One region of the Desulfosporosinus youngiae DSM 17734 genome, then DNA from elsewhere that is predicted to be linked to it. Evidence: riboswitches for the same ligand, from Rfam matches in the RefSeq annotation. Region 1 holds a riboswitch; each other region holds the start of a gene.
The links. Region 1 has a riboswitch for molybdenum cofactor ahead of DESYODRAFT_RS09310 (molybdopterin molybdotransferase MoeA). Riboswitches for the same ligand answer to the same signal wherever they lie in the genome.
Positions count from the first base shown of each region.

Region 2: linked by a shared signal. The riboswitch ahead of DESYODRAFT_RS12680 (class I SAM-dependent methyltransferase) and the one ahead of DESYODRAFT_RS09310 (molybdopterin molybdotransferase MoeA) in region 1 are both predicted to bind molybdenum cofactor.
Region 3: linked by a shared signal. The riboswitch ahead of moaA (GTP 3',8-cyclase MoaA) and the one ahead of DESYODRAFT_RS09310 (molybdopterin molybdotransferase MoeA) in region 1 are both predicted to bind molybdenum cofactor.

Region 1 covers NZ_CM001441.1:1,990,395-1,994,556, reverse strand. Annotated here, with positions in the region: gene DESYODRAFT_RS09315 (FecCD family ABC transporter permease) at 1-422, opposite strand, end outside; gene DESYODRAFT_RS09310 (molybdopterin molybdotransferase MoeA) at 547-1,842, opposite strand; molybdenum cofactor riboswitch at 1,933-2,069, opposite strand; gene hydA (dihydropyrimidinase) at 2,336-3,727, opposite strand; gene DESYODRAFT_RS09300 (hypothetical protein) at 3,988-4,162, opposite strand, start outside.
Region 2 covers NZ_CM001441.1:2,750,309-2,754,470, forward strand. Annotated here, with positions in the region: gene DESYODRAFT_RS12670 (hypothetical protein) at 1-122, shown strand, start outside; gene DESYODRAFT_RS12675 (helix-turn-helix transcriptional regulator) at 519-1,478, opposite strand; molybdenum cofactor riboswitch at 1,639-1,768, shown strand; gene DESYODRAFT_RS12680 (class I SAM-dependent methyltransferase) at 1,872-2,909, shown strand; gene DESYODRAFT_RS12685 (FecCD family ABC transporter permease) at 2,942-3,964, shown strand; gene DESYODRAFT_RS12690 (ABC transporter ATP-binding protein) at 3,964-4,162, shown strand, end outside.
Region 3 covers NZ_CM001441.1:612,594-616,755, forward strand. Annotated here, with positions in the region: gene mobA (molybdenum cofactor guanylyltransferase) at 1-488, shown strand, start outside; gene fdhD (formate dehydrogenase accessory sulfurtransferase FdhD) at 534-1,319, opposite strand; molybdenum cofactor riboswitch at 1,473-1,601, shown strand; gene moaA (GTP 3',8-cyclase MoaA) at 1,674-2,645, shown strand; gene moaC (cyclic pyranopterin monophosphate synthase MoaC) at 2,649-3,119, shown strand; gene DESYODRAFT_RS02950 (MOSC domain-containing protein) at 3,340-3,774, shown strand; gene DESYODRAFT_RS02955 (MogA/MoaB family molybdenum cofactor biosynthesis protein) at 3,774-4,162, shown strand, end outside.

The sequences.
Region 1 (4,162 bases):
AACACTGCGATGATGCCGAAGAAAAATGAGGTGACTTGAATTTCAAAATAGCTGAAGGAAAACAGGATGGCAACCGCCGCGCCGAAACCCGCCCCGGCCGAGGCTCCCAGCAGATCCGGCGACACCATGGGGTTGCGGAAAATACCCTGATAGGCAGCGCCGGCTACAGACAGCCCGCTGCCGATCAGCACCGCTACCAGAATACGCGGCAGCCGCGCCTGAAAAACCACATTTTTTAAGGTCACATCCACCGTCGACCCGGTAATGGGAGAAAAAAAGGTGGTGATGACTTCTTGGAGGCTCAAGGTATACCGGCCTAAAGTAAAGGAAAACACAATAATAAGGAACAAGACGACGCCCATACCCAGCAAAATCAGCGGCTGCTTGGCCTGCTTTTTGGGCTCCACACGCTTACCTATCAATCTAACTTCTCCTTCAAACTCGTAATCCTATTTAATATTTCGTCAGTAACGATCTCATCATTATTTCTTACCTTTTCCAGAGGATCGGCAATTTTGGGAAAAAATCGTTTTCGGCGGCAAATCACTAAGTATTAGAAGGAATCGTCCGCTCATTGACAAGCAATTTAGCTTTGATCCTCCTGCCTTTCCGGTACTGATCCAGATCGCCTGTAACGGAGACCGAGGCATTGGCCCCGATAAAGTTTTCAACCGTCTCGTCCATACGTCCTACCAGCCCTGCGCTGTATCCGCCAGGGGTCCCGCGCACATGAACGCGCGGCTCCCAAATACTGGACCCGCCGCCCCGCGGGGGAAAATCATCCTCCAAAACCGCCTCTATCACCGGCCGTTCATACAAAAGGCAGCCCATGTACCATTCAATAACCGGCGGCAGGAAATATTCCGTCATAATGATAGCAGCGTGAGGCGGGCCGGGAATGCCCAGCAGCGGTTTCCCCTCAATTTGTGCCAAGAGCAGATTTTTGCCGCCGGGACTAAGCTGCACCCCATGACAGGCAATTTGTCCCATTTTCCGTACGGCCTCAAGAGTGTAGTCTTCGTAGTTGGCTTCCCCTTTACCAACGCCCCCGATTACCACTAAAATGTCGCAGCCCGGCAGCGCCTTTTGAATGGCCGCCTCGATAGCTTCTCCCCCATCGGCCACAATGGGGAAAACCGTGCTTTGGACGCCGCACTGGGCAGCGATGGCTTGGATATAGACGCTGTCACTCTCAATGCACTGACCCGCCGCAGGTACGGTGCCCGGCGGCACCAGATCATCCCCTATGGGAATAATGGAAATTTTAGGCCGGCATTTCACGGAAACCAAGGTGTGGCCGGTGTACTGCATGAGGGCCAGATGAGAGGGGGACAGCTTTTCGCCGGCACCGGCCAGTTGTTCCCCCTGCCCCACATAGGTACCCTTGATTTTGACACTTTGATACTGCACCGGAAGTTCCAGCAAGGTGGCCGTTCCGTCGGAGTTGATTTTGCACTGCTCTCCATGGACAATAGAGTCAAATTCCTCCGGTAGGGCGGACCCCATGGGGCAGTGGTGAAAATCCCCGGGCTGTAAAATTCGCCTTCCCGTCTCAAAGGCAGCTTTGCTCTTTTCAAAATGGATCGCAATACCATCATGCGCGGCGCAAGTGGCCACTGGTACACCCACTTTGGCGAAAACATCTTCGGCCAGCACCCGGCCCAATCCCTGCGCCAGAGGGATGCACTCCGCCTTCTCTCCGCGCAGGGGTATTTTCCCCAGCCAAAGTTCCAGTGCTTCGTCTACCGTAGGCACAGGAACGATCTTTTTTACGCAATGACAGGAGCAGTCGTTGCATACCTCTGTGCAGGGTTTGGGTGGTATGATTACACTTTTTTCCATGAAGAACCTAAAACTCCTTTCTGACGCAAAGTGATAATAAAAATAAAAAAAACTTCACTGAAAAGCAGTGAAGTTTTTTTTCATACGAAATAAACCCCCACGTTCACTCCTTTTCAAAGTCGGAAGGCATATTCGTTTCCAAACATACCCTGAGAACATTATCTGTTCTGGCCGGTGTCCATGGGCGAAACCTTTAGGACCATCCCGGCTTGGAGTAACTATGTTGTTTGTAACTACTATGTAACATAGACTTATAAACATCGTAACATAGACTTATAAACATCATGAAACATAGACCTATATAAATACTATATCATAAACTTTTGCACCATTCTATAACGTAAACTAACAAAACACAACAGGAACAAAAACACTTTTAATTTTTTCCTAACAACGCGATGGATTTGTAAATATCCGGATTGTGCCTTACAGTTAGCCAGCATAACGTCACATATATACCTGCATTCTTTAGGAAGTTGGGCTAATTGAATGTCTATCTTATATTTCTGAGTATAGGCAGGTTTCGTTTGATGAATTTTCCCGATCCTTTTTCCCCTAAAAAGCATCCTTCCTTGGCGACGATTTTTCCACGGGATATTGTCATATATGGATAGCCTCGTAGAGAGATACCCTCATAAGGGGTATAATCAACATTTTCATGCAGCATGCCGTGGGTAAGAGTCAGTTCGACTGAGGGATCAACAATCAAAATATCGCCGTCACTGCCTTTTTCCAAGGTTCCTTTACGGGGATATAACCCGAATAATTTCGCCGGATTTGTTGACGTGATCTCTACATAGCGCTGCGCATCAATTCTTCCCGCCGACACACCTTCCGAGAACAAAAGTGCCATGCGCGGCTCGACTCCAGGTGCCCCGTTAGGTGTCTTGGCAAAATTGTCCTTTCCTAATTGTTTTTCACCTTTCAGGAAAAATGGGCAGTGGTCCGTTGCAACGGTTTGAATGCTGCCATCCTGCAGACCCAGCCACAGAGCCTGGTTGTCCTTCGTCGTGCGGAGCGGGGGACTCATAATATATTTCAGACCGGCATCGCCGGGTTCGCGGTAGCGGCTTTCATCTAAGACTAGATATTGAGGGCAGGTTTCGGCAAAAAGGTTTTTCTGCCCCCTCTGCCGTGCCTGACGGATATAATCCAAGCCCATTTCACAAGACAAATGTACAATGTACAGCGGCGCGTCGTCCGCCACATGAGCAAAAAGAATCAGACGGTTTATTGCTTCCGCCTCACTTTCTACCGGATGGCTTACCGCATGGTAGATTGGTGAAGTTTTTCCCTGTTCGATTAATAACTCTTTCAGACAACCCACCATATCATGGTTTTCAGGATGAACCGTCAGCATAATTCCCAATTCTTTTGCTTTTCTCATGAGCAGGAAAAATTCCCGGTCCGTTAGTTTCTGCCCGTAGGTAAGGTAAAACTTGTGGCTGGTAATCCCTTCGCCAACAAGCTCCTCTACTTCCTTCAAAATAGCGTCATCCACATGTCCAATGACCCCATGGAATGAATAGTCAATGACCGCTTTACCTTCGGCAAGGGTGTGATAATGGTCCAATTGATGCCGGATACTGCAGCCTTCAGGGCCAAAGGCCAAGTGGTCAACAATGGTTGTGGTGCCGCCGCATGCGGCCGCCACTGTTCCGGTATAAAAATCATCGGTAGCCCGTGCGATTCCCACATCTAAATCCATGTGCGTGTGCACATCAATTCCGCCGGGCATGACCAGCATGCCCCCGGCGTTAACAATTTCCTCGTTGCTTTCCGGTATAAGATTGGCTGCTATTTCTGTAATAATGCCGTCCTTAATTCGCAAATCAGCTTTTATTGAAGATTTGTCTGTAATAATGGTTCCATTTTGGATTAGCAATTTTCAGTACCTCCGTATAATTGGATTTTAATTCTGCCTGCACAAGTTTAAGCAGAAGTTTGAATCTTAGCATATTCCTCTCTTCCTGATTTTTCATATTGTATATAGTAATTTTAGCGACACATGATGTCAAGTAAGCAGCTTAAGTCGGGCGGCCGCCGATTCATTGCTCCCCCTTTTGGCAGCTCTTCAATTTGAACTTTCCTAAATGCAGCGTACGCTCCGGTATCCGGCGAAGGCGAGAAGTCCCTCTATCCTGCTTATCCGAGAATCATACGCGCGTACAAATCTCGGACAGGCCGGGCTAGGCTCCCCGCAAAAGCTAAACGTATGTCACGGCCGCGGACCAAAACCTTCTCTGAAAAGGATTCGGCACTCCAGGATGGGAATTCCTGAGCACCGAACTCTGCATTGCCCGAGCCGGCCCACTCTTCC
Region 2 (4,162 bases), 760 kb from region 1:
GCAGGGGAGCTTCCATGGCAGAATGCCGAAAAATGCTCTTTGAGGCCGGATTTACCAGTCTTCGTCGGGGAGACGAGTCGATGGTCCCGCTTAATCTGGAAAATCTCATGCCGACAGATTAAGCAAATAAGTGTTGTTGTATTTAAGGATACACCCAGCCACAGGTTCACATCAGGTACTGCCCTGAGGTTTGGCACGAAAATGTCCGGTACGATAGTCTCCAGCGGAGAGTATCGCCGAAGCCGTGATCCCTTAAGGAATCCCTACCGGCGTAGGATACAGTTTCGCCGAAGCGGCTATCTCCAAAGAATACTTATCCGCTGAAGGTAACTCCCGCGCCGGTGAGTGGGCGAGCCTCGGAGTGCTGAGTTAACGGATGTGGGAGAAGCTGCCCGACCCAAAGGACCTATTTTCACTCATCAGTGGTGCCGCAAAGCGGCATGTGGGTCTGATAGTGCAAGAAAAGGCAACGGAGCCAGTTTGATTAAACTGACTTCGCTGCCTTTTTTAAGGCGTTCCTAGATTTCGGCCATGATCTCTCCCATACTAGATATGTCATACCCCCCAATTCCTATCACCTCATTGCGAAAAGAGGGGGATTTTAAGATACTCATTAAAGCCTGGAAATGTGTCCGCTCCAGATCTTCCTGGCGAATTACCAGATCATAGCGTTCTTTATGCAGCGGGATAAAATCAAGATTGACAAATTGCATGGCAACCTTTTCAATTCCTAAACCAACGTCTGCTTCACCGCGGGCGACTTTACTCGCTACGGCAAGGTGGGTCATTTCTTCCTCTCCATAACCAACAATATCCCGACTGCGAATCCCTAGAATCCTTAGCTGTTCATCTAACAGCACTCTTGCCCCGGACCCTCTTTCGCGGTTAATAAAACGAACCTTTGGTTTAGTCAGGTCACTCCAGGTGGTTACATTTTTGGGGTTACCTTTGGCAACATAAAAACCTTCCATTCGATAAACCAAATTTATGATATAGGTTGGGTGACCTGGCAACAGTCTGCGCACATAGGGAAGGTTATAGTCGTTGGTATCGCTGTCCCATAGGTGTGCAGTAACTGCATTGGCATGGCCGCGGTATAGGGCCATCAGCCCATCGATGCTGCCGATATAGCGGCGCAGGAAATGAACTTGCGGAAATTGTCTTTCCAGATAGCGGGTCAGAATGTCCAAGAGGATATCTTGCCCACAGATGACTAAGCCTTCATCCGAAGAAGGATTGTGGCTGAATCCCTGGGTTGGTGCAAAGGAGGGGGATGGGGTTGTTGCGGGGGAATCTAAGGGGGCGAGCCCTTTGGATTTTCGTTTGTAGCTCTCAATATCAGCACTCTCTATACGAACCTTGCGACCAACATGGTAAGCCATGAGCTCACCCCGCTTTATGAGCTCATACACTGTGAACTTGGAAATCCTAAGGATTTCTGCGACTTCTTCAGGCGTATAGGAAACATCATTAGCCATAGCGAACCTCCAGAAATTATTTATGAATATTATAATAATTAATCTTATATTGCCTATTTATTATAACATATTGTATAATGGCAATGAAGTTTGGTTTTGTTATGTCTAGTTAGTTTACGTTAGCTAGTACACACGCCGAACCTATTATATTTAAAAACTTAATCAATCATATCTCCGAGCCTGATCAACCTAACGAGAAATCTATGGTTGCCGGCCAGGGCTTTAAGCCCTCAGGGCGTAACCGGAAACGGGTATGCCTTCACATTTGAAAAGGAGGTGGCAGGCCTGGTAAGGTTTTATTTGGCGTGGCTCCACTTTCTTTGAGTGGGGCCATTTTGTACCCGTTGAGCGGTAATCGAAAATAAGTTTTATGTGGTGAAAGAGGGTTTAAGGATGGCAGTTGATAAGTTGGCAGATACGCAAATCCCCGAGGGACTGGAGGTCATTGAAAATTATATCAAGGCCTATAAATCGTTCCAGATATTAAAAACGGCCATCGATTCAAGATTGTTTGACTGGCTTGAGAAAATAGGGGGGAGTACGAGAGAGGAAATATCTCAGGGGGTCAAATTGCATGGCCTTTTCATGAAGGGATTTTTACAGTCACTTATTGAAATGGGCTTTCTCGTGCAATCAGGCAATCAATACAGGAATTCCGGTATTACAAGCACCCTGCTGACCCGTGATAAAGAGACATACCAGTGGTTAAGTTTAACCGCCGGCTTTGATTGGAAAGACTTGCTACCCCTCTTTCGTTCTAAAAACCCGGTGCTGGAATTGCGTTACGATAATGTTTTTCCCGAATATATTCAGGCCATGGCCAAACGTCCGTTAACAGGGGAACTTCAGGCTCTTACGCGTCACGTAGTAAACTGGCCCGGGTTCCGACAAAGCCAAAGGATCTTAGATATAGGCGGCTCCTTTGGACTATTCACTCTTGCCCTGTGCCAGGAAAATATCAATTTAGAGGGCTTGATTATTGAGGAACCGCTTCGGGTCGCCCATACTGCCAGGCTGATTGAGGATCAGGGTTTAGCAGACAGAGTTAAGGTCCATGAGGTTGATGATCTTCTGGAAATCAATCCGGAGCCTGATTTCGATGTGATTCTTATGGCCCACAAACTCTATGCTTATCGCCAGCAACTATCGCCCATGTTCTTGAAAATGTCCAATCTTTTAAAGCCAGGCGGACTGTTGGTTTCCAATCATTGGTTCTGTGGTCCGGGCTGCGAAGCTGAAGCCGACGGAATCAATGAACTGGACAAGGCCATACACAGCTTAGGGCATCCCATCTGTCATGTGGAAACCTTCGGCCGGTTTTTTAATGAGGCGGGAATTAAGCTGTTCAGCAGAGCTGATCTACCTGGCACGTATGGTGTATCTAAGCTGCACCTGGGCCAAAAGATGGAGAGGGTGCAAATAGATGTGTAAATGGATAGATAAGATGAAGGAGAAGTTCACCCTTGAGACTTAAGAGCAATGACTACTTTAGATTGAAAATAATTGCGCTGGTCTGCTTTACCATAGCGTTGTTTTTTGGATCGTTTTTGGTTGGACGATTTGCAATATCCCCCCTAACGGTTTTGCACATCATCCTTTCTAAATTCGCCGATATACCGCAGTACTGGGACACTACCCTCGATACGGTTGTTATGCAGGTGCGTCTGCCCAGGATTGTGCTTGGAATTTTAGTCGGGGGAGCTCTCTCGGTTGCCGGAGCTTCATATCAGACGCTGTTTAAAAATCCGATGGTATCTCCCGATATTTTAGGGGTTTCGGCAGGAGCAGCCTTTGGTGCGGCGCTGGCCATGATCAACAATGCCTCTTGGTGGCAGATCCAGCTGCTGGCTTTTCTTTTTGGGATTATCGCCGTAGCGGCCGCCTATACGATTGCTTATGTATTTGGAGGGAATACAATTACCGTGCTCATTTTGGCGGGGATTGTTGTTTCGAGCTTGTTTCAGTCGTTGCTCTCCATTGTAAAAACCCTGGCCGATACAGATAACGCGCTGCCGACCATTACTTATTGGCTGATGGGCAGTTTGGGCAAGGGCAAAAACGAGGATGTCTTAGTCATGCTGCCGACTCTGGCCCTATCCCTTTTCATGATCTATATTTTTCGCAGTCAGATCAATGTGTTGGCGGCGGGAGAAGATGAGGCGCGCACGATGGGAGTCAATGTTCCTTTGGTGAAGCTGGTAGTTGTTATCAGTTCGACGCTGATGACGGTCTCGGCAGTCAGTATTTGCGGGATTGTCGGCTGGGTTGGCATGGTCGTGCCGCATATTGCCCGAATGCTTACCGGAGCAAGTTTTTCTAAGCTGGCGGTTACTTCGTTTTTCATTGGCGGAACATTTTTGCTGATAATCGACAATGTTATTCGGGGGATCGAAGGGGTTGAACTGCCGCTTGGCGTGCTCACTGCTTTGGTTGGCACTCCAGTCTTCGTGCTATTGCTGTCCAGAGTCAGGAAAGGGTGGTCGTAGTGTTAACGGTGAAAGGGCTAAGTTTTTATTATCACCCGGACAGGATGATTTTGAAGGATATTTCCTTTACGTTGGCCAGTCATGACATTTTGTGCCTGCTTGGTCCCAACGGAACGGGCAAGACAACCCTGATTCGCTGCCTGCTTTCCCTTAATAAGATGAAGAGCGGAAGCATTGAGCTTGACGGGCAGGACTTAA
Region 3 (4,162 bases), 1.4 Mb from region 1:
TGGCAGAACGGAGTTTAGAGGTTTTGCGAAACGTATTTTCGGAAGTAATCATTAGCAGCAACACTCCAGAACGTTTTGCCCACTTTGGGGTACCTATTATTCAGGATGAAGTTCTCGGCCGAGGCCCGCTGGAAGGGCTATATCAGGGTTTAACAGCGGCCGCATATGATGAGGTTTTTTTTGTCGCCTGTGATATGCCATTTTTAAAAGCAGACATTATCCGCAGCTTGGCAAAATGGATTTCAGACTATGATGTTGTCGTTCCAAAGCTTAAGTCAGGCCTCCATCCGTTACACGCCTATTATCATCGCTGTTGCCTTCCCATAATAAAAAAGAATCTTGAGGCAGGGTGCCTCAAGATCATAGATCTCTATCCTGCCTGTTCCGTGAAGTATGTGGAAGAACAGGAACTGGAGGGGGTTTCGGATTCGATAAACGTCTTTTGCAACGTGAATACACCCGAAGACTGGGCAGCTATCCATAAATGATAAATCTACTCTTCGAAAACTGAGCTAAAATCTTATTTTTAATGTTCAGAAAATAATTCGTTCCGGGCAGGTGTAAATATTTAAGCGTTGTTCCCTTGCAAACCCCACAATCGTAATGTTCAAAGCAGTTGCTTGAGAAAGGGCCATATCTGTCGGCGCGCCACGGGCAATGAGGATGGGAACATTCATTTTGGCAACCTTAAGCAGGATTTCGGAGGAAACTCTGCCGCTAAAGAAGATAACATGGTTTTCAAGGCTCAACTTAGTGCGAAAGGCTTCACCGCTGAGCTTATCAAAGACATTGTGCCTGCCAATATCATAGCTGGTTAGGAGTATATCGCCTTTATTGCCAACTCCGCCGCTGTGTACCCCACCCGTCTCCTGAAAGAGAGGAAGATAGGATTGTAAAAATTTAGCATAATTATAAGCTTCCTGAAGTGGGATGCTATAAGTTGAGACAAGAGGTTTAACCATAAGTGCATCATTGGCAAAACAAAACGAAGCTCTGCTTTTACCGCAGCAGGCAGATACAAATCGTTTGCTCATAAGTTCTTTCTGTAAAACACAAGGTTTACCCTCAACCCAAACCATGTGGTCTGAAGAATCTTGGCGAATTTCGTACACGTCCTCAGGAACCCGGATGAACCCTTCGTTGAATAAAAACCCAAGAGTAAGTTCCACAGTCTGGGAAGGTGAACACAATAGGGTGGCGATCTCATCTCGATTATAGTGAATAGTTAATGGAACCTCTCGGACAACTGTATCTTCTCTTCCTTCTATTAATGCTCCATCGGCTTTAAGAATGGAAAGGGTAACCGTTTCGTTTGGCATTTTAACCTCCTTGGACCTTTTTTTTATAGTGTACACTAATTTTTCAAGAATCTGAATCAGTTTCTATTAAAAAGACAAAATGTAATATATTAATAAAAGGAATTTTCGACTTTATCACGAATTATTTCTTAAAGGTTAAAGTGAAGGTTAAATTGAATCGTTTCGCTCCGAAGCTGGATTGCCTAAAGCAATGCTATGGTGACCAGACTAGTGTCTTAGGCACTCGGGTATTATGGGAAACTGTGATATCTCCTGCTGGAAAGGAGTCTGTTGACAGGTGGATTATATTCCCCCGGTTGTTTACAGACCGTGGGGTTTTTTGTTTTAAAATCTAATCCAGAAAGAGGAGACATAATGCAAGATCAATTTCTTAGGCGAATTGATTATCTCAGAATTTCAGTGACGGATCGTTGTAATCTGCGTTGCAAATATTGTATGCCTGAAGAAGGGATACAATGGATGCCGCATGATTTGATTCTTACTTTCGAAGAAATACTTAGATTGATGAGGATAAGCACGCAATTAGGTTTTCGGAGATTTCGTATTACAGGCGGAGAACCTCTTGTGCGCAAGGACATTTTGGAATTCCTGCGCGAGGGGGCTCAACTTCCTGGAGTTGAAGATCTCATGCTCACAACGAACGGATTATTACTTCCGGAAATGGCTTTTGATTTAAAGGCTGCAGGAGTTCACCGAGTTAATATTAGCTTGGATACGATGGATAAAACCCGCTTTTTTGAGAATACTCGCGGAGGGGATGTCTCAAAAGTGATTCAGGGAATCTTTCGTTCGCTGGAGGCCGGCCTTAATCCGGTCAAAGTTAATGTTGTCGTTGTGCGCGGATTTAATACGGAAGAACTGCCCAGCTTTCTAAAGCTGGCTAAACAATATCCGCTTCATGTTCGATTTATTGAACTCATGCCGATTGGTGTCAGCTCGGAGCATCGGAGTGATTTTGTCTCAATTAAAGAAATGAAAGAACTACTAGGGCTCAATGAAGATGCTCCAACTAAAGTGATTGCCGGCGGAGGCCCTGCTGAATATTTTCAGCCAAGCGGTTATAAAGGAAGTATCGGCTTTATCAGCGCCCTGAGTCGTCATTTTTGCAGCACGTGCAATCGTGTGCGTTTGACGGCAGACGGTAAATTAAGACCGTGTTTGCATAGTAAACATGAAGTTGATTTAAGAGAGGTCCTGCGTTCGGGCAGTTCGGATCAGGATATTCTGAAGGTATTTGCACAGGCGGTTTGGCATAAACCAGCAGAACATCATATGAACAATGAAGCTTGGCAAGATACACGTGTAATGTCTCAGATCGGAGGGTAAGCAATGGAATTAACACATTTTGATGAAGAAGGACGCGCACGGATGGTGGATGTCAGTGACAAGGCAGAAACTGCTAGGGTTGCTGTTGCCCAAGGTAAGATACTGATGAAACCAGAAACCCTGGAAAGAATTCGCTCAGGGCAGATTGCTAAAGGAGACGTCTTAGCAGTGGCCCAAGTTGCGGGGATTATGGCGGCAAAGCAGACCTCACAACTGATTCCAATGTGCCATCCCTTAGCGATTACCGGTGCTAAATTAAGTTTTAAACTGGTGGAACCTGGTGAGATAGATATCGAAGCTAGCGTGAAAGTCCACGGAAAAACCGGTGTGGAAATGGAAGCATTAACAGCAGTTAGTATTGCTGCCTTGACCATTTATGACATGTGCAAAGCAATCGATAAGACGATGACGATCCAGGGAATTTTTCTGGCAGAAAAGCTGGGGGGAAAAAGCGGGCATTTTGTACGGGACTAACTGCCACTAAACATTTTAGGCGGAAAGTAAGTGGCAGTAAGTCCCTGCATAAGTTCGACTAGACATTTCTGAAGCGGGGCTTCAGAAATGTAGTCTCCTATATACGAGACTAACTGCCACTAAACATTATAAGCAGAAAGTAAGTGGCACTAAGTCTTGCATAAGTTTGACTAACTGCCGTATGGACTAATAATTGAGCATGAAGGAGAGGCATATTATTATGGGAAAAATAGTAGCTGTTTGTACAAGTGAACGAAAAGGGATGCGCAAAAAGAATGTGGGTGAAGGCATCTTAAAAGTGGGCTTTGGGCTTGAAGGCGATGCTCATGGCGGAGACTGGCACCGGATGGTCAGTTTACTGGCGATGGAGAGTATTAAGTCCATGCAAGATAAAGGGTTGAAGGTAGGCCCAGGGGATTTCGCAGAGAATTTAACAACAGAAGGTATTGAATTATTTACTCTGCCGATTGGAACAAAAATAAAAATTGGAGATACAAGCATTGGAGAGGTAACACAAATTGGTAAGGAATGCCACACAAAATGCGCCATCTACCATCAAGCTGGAGATTGTGTGATGCCGAAAGAAGGAATTTTTATTCGGTTATTGGAGGGCGGAGTTGTTCGAGTCGGAGATAGCATTGAGGTGATCAATTGATGCTTCGCGTGGGAGTTATAACGGCTAGTGACAAGGGGTCACGTGGGGAAAGGGAAGACCTTTCCGGACCTGCCCTTGCTAAGCTTGTTCAGGAAATCGATGGAGAGGTTGTGGAGTATGTAGTGCTTCCTGATGACCAGGTGTTGCTGGAGAAAACCATGCGCCATTGGGCAGATGAACTTGGCCTGGATTTGATCTTAACGACCGGGGGTACGGGGTTTTCAATGCGGGATGTCACACCAGAGGCGACTCTGGCTGTCGCAGATCGAATGGTCCCGGGTATTGCCGAAGTCATGCGGATGGAGAGTCTTAAAGTGACTCCAAAGGCAATGTTAAGCAGAGCAATTGCAGTTCTTAGAAAGCGAACCCTGATTATTAATATGCCAGG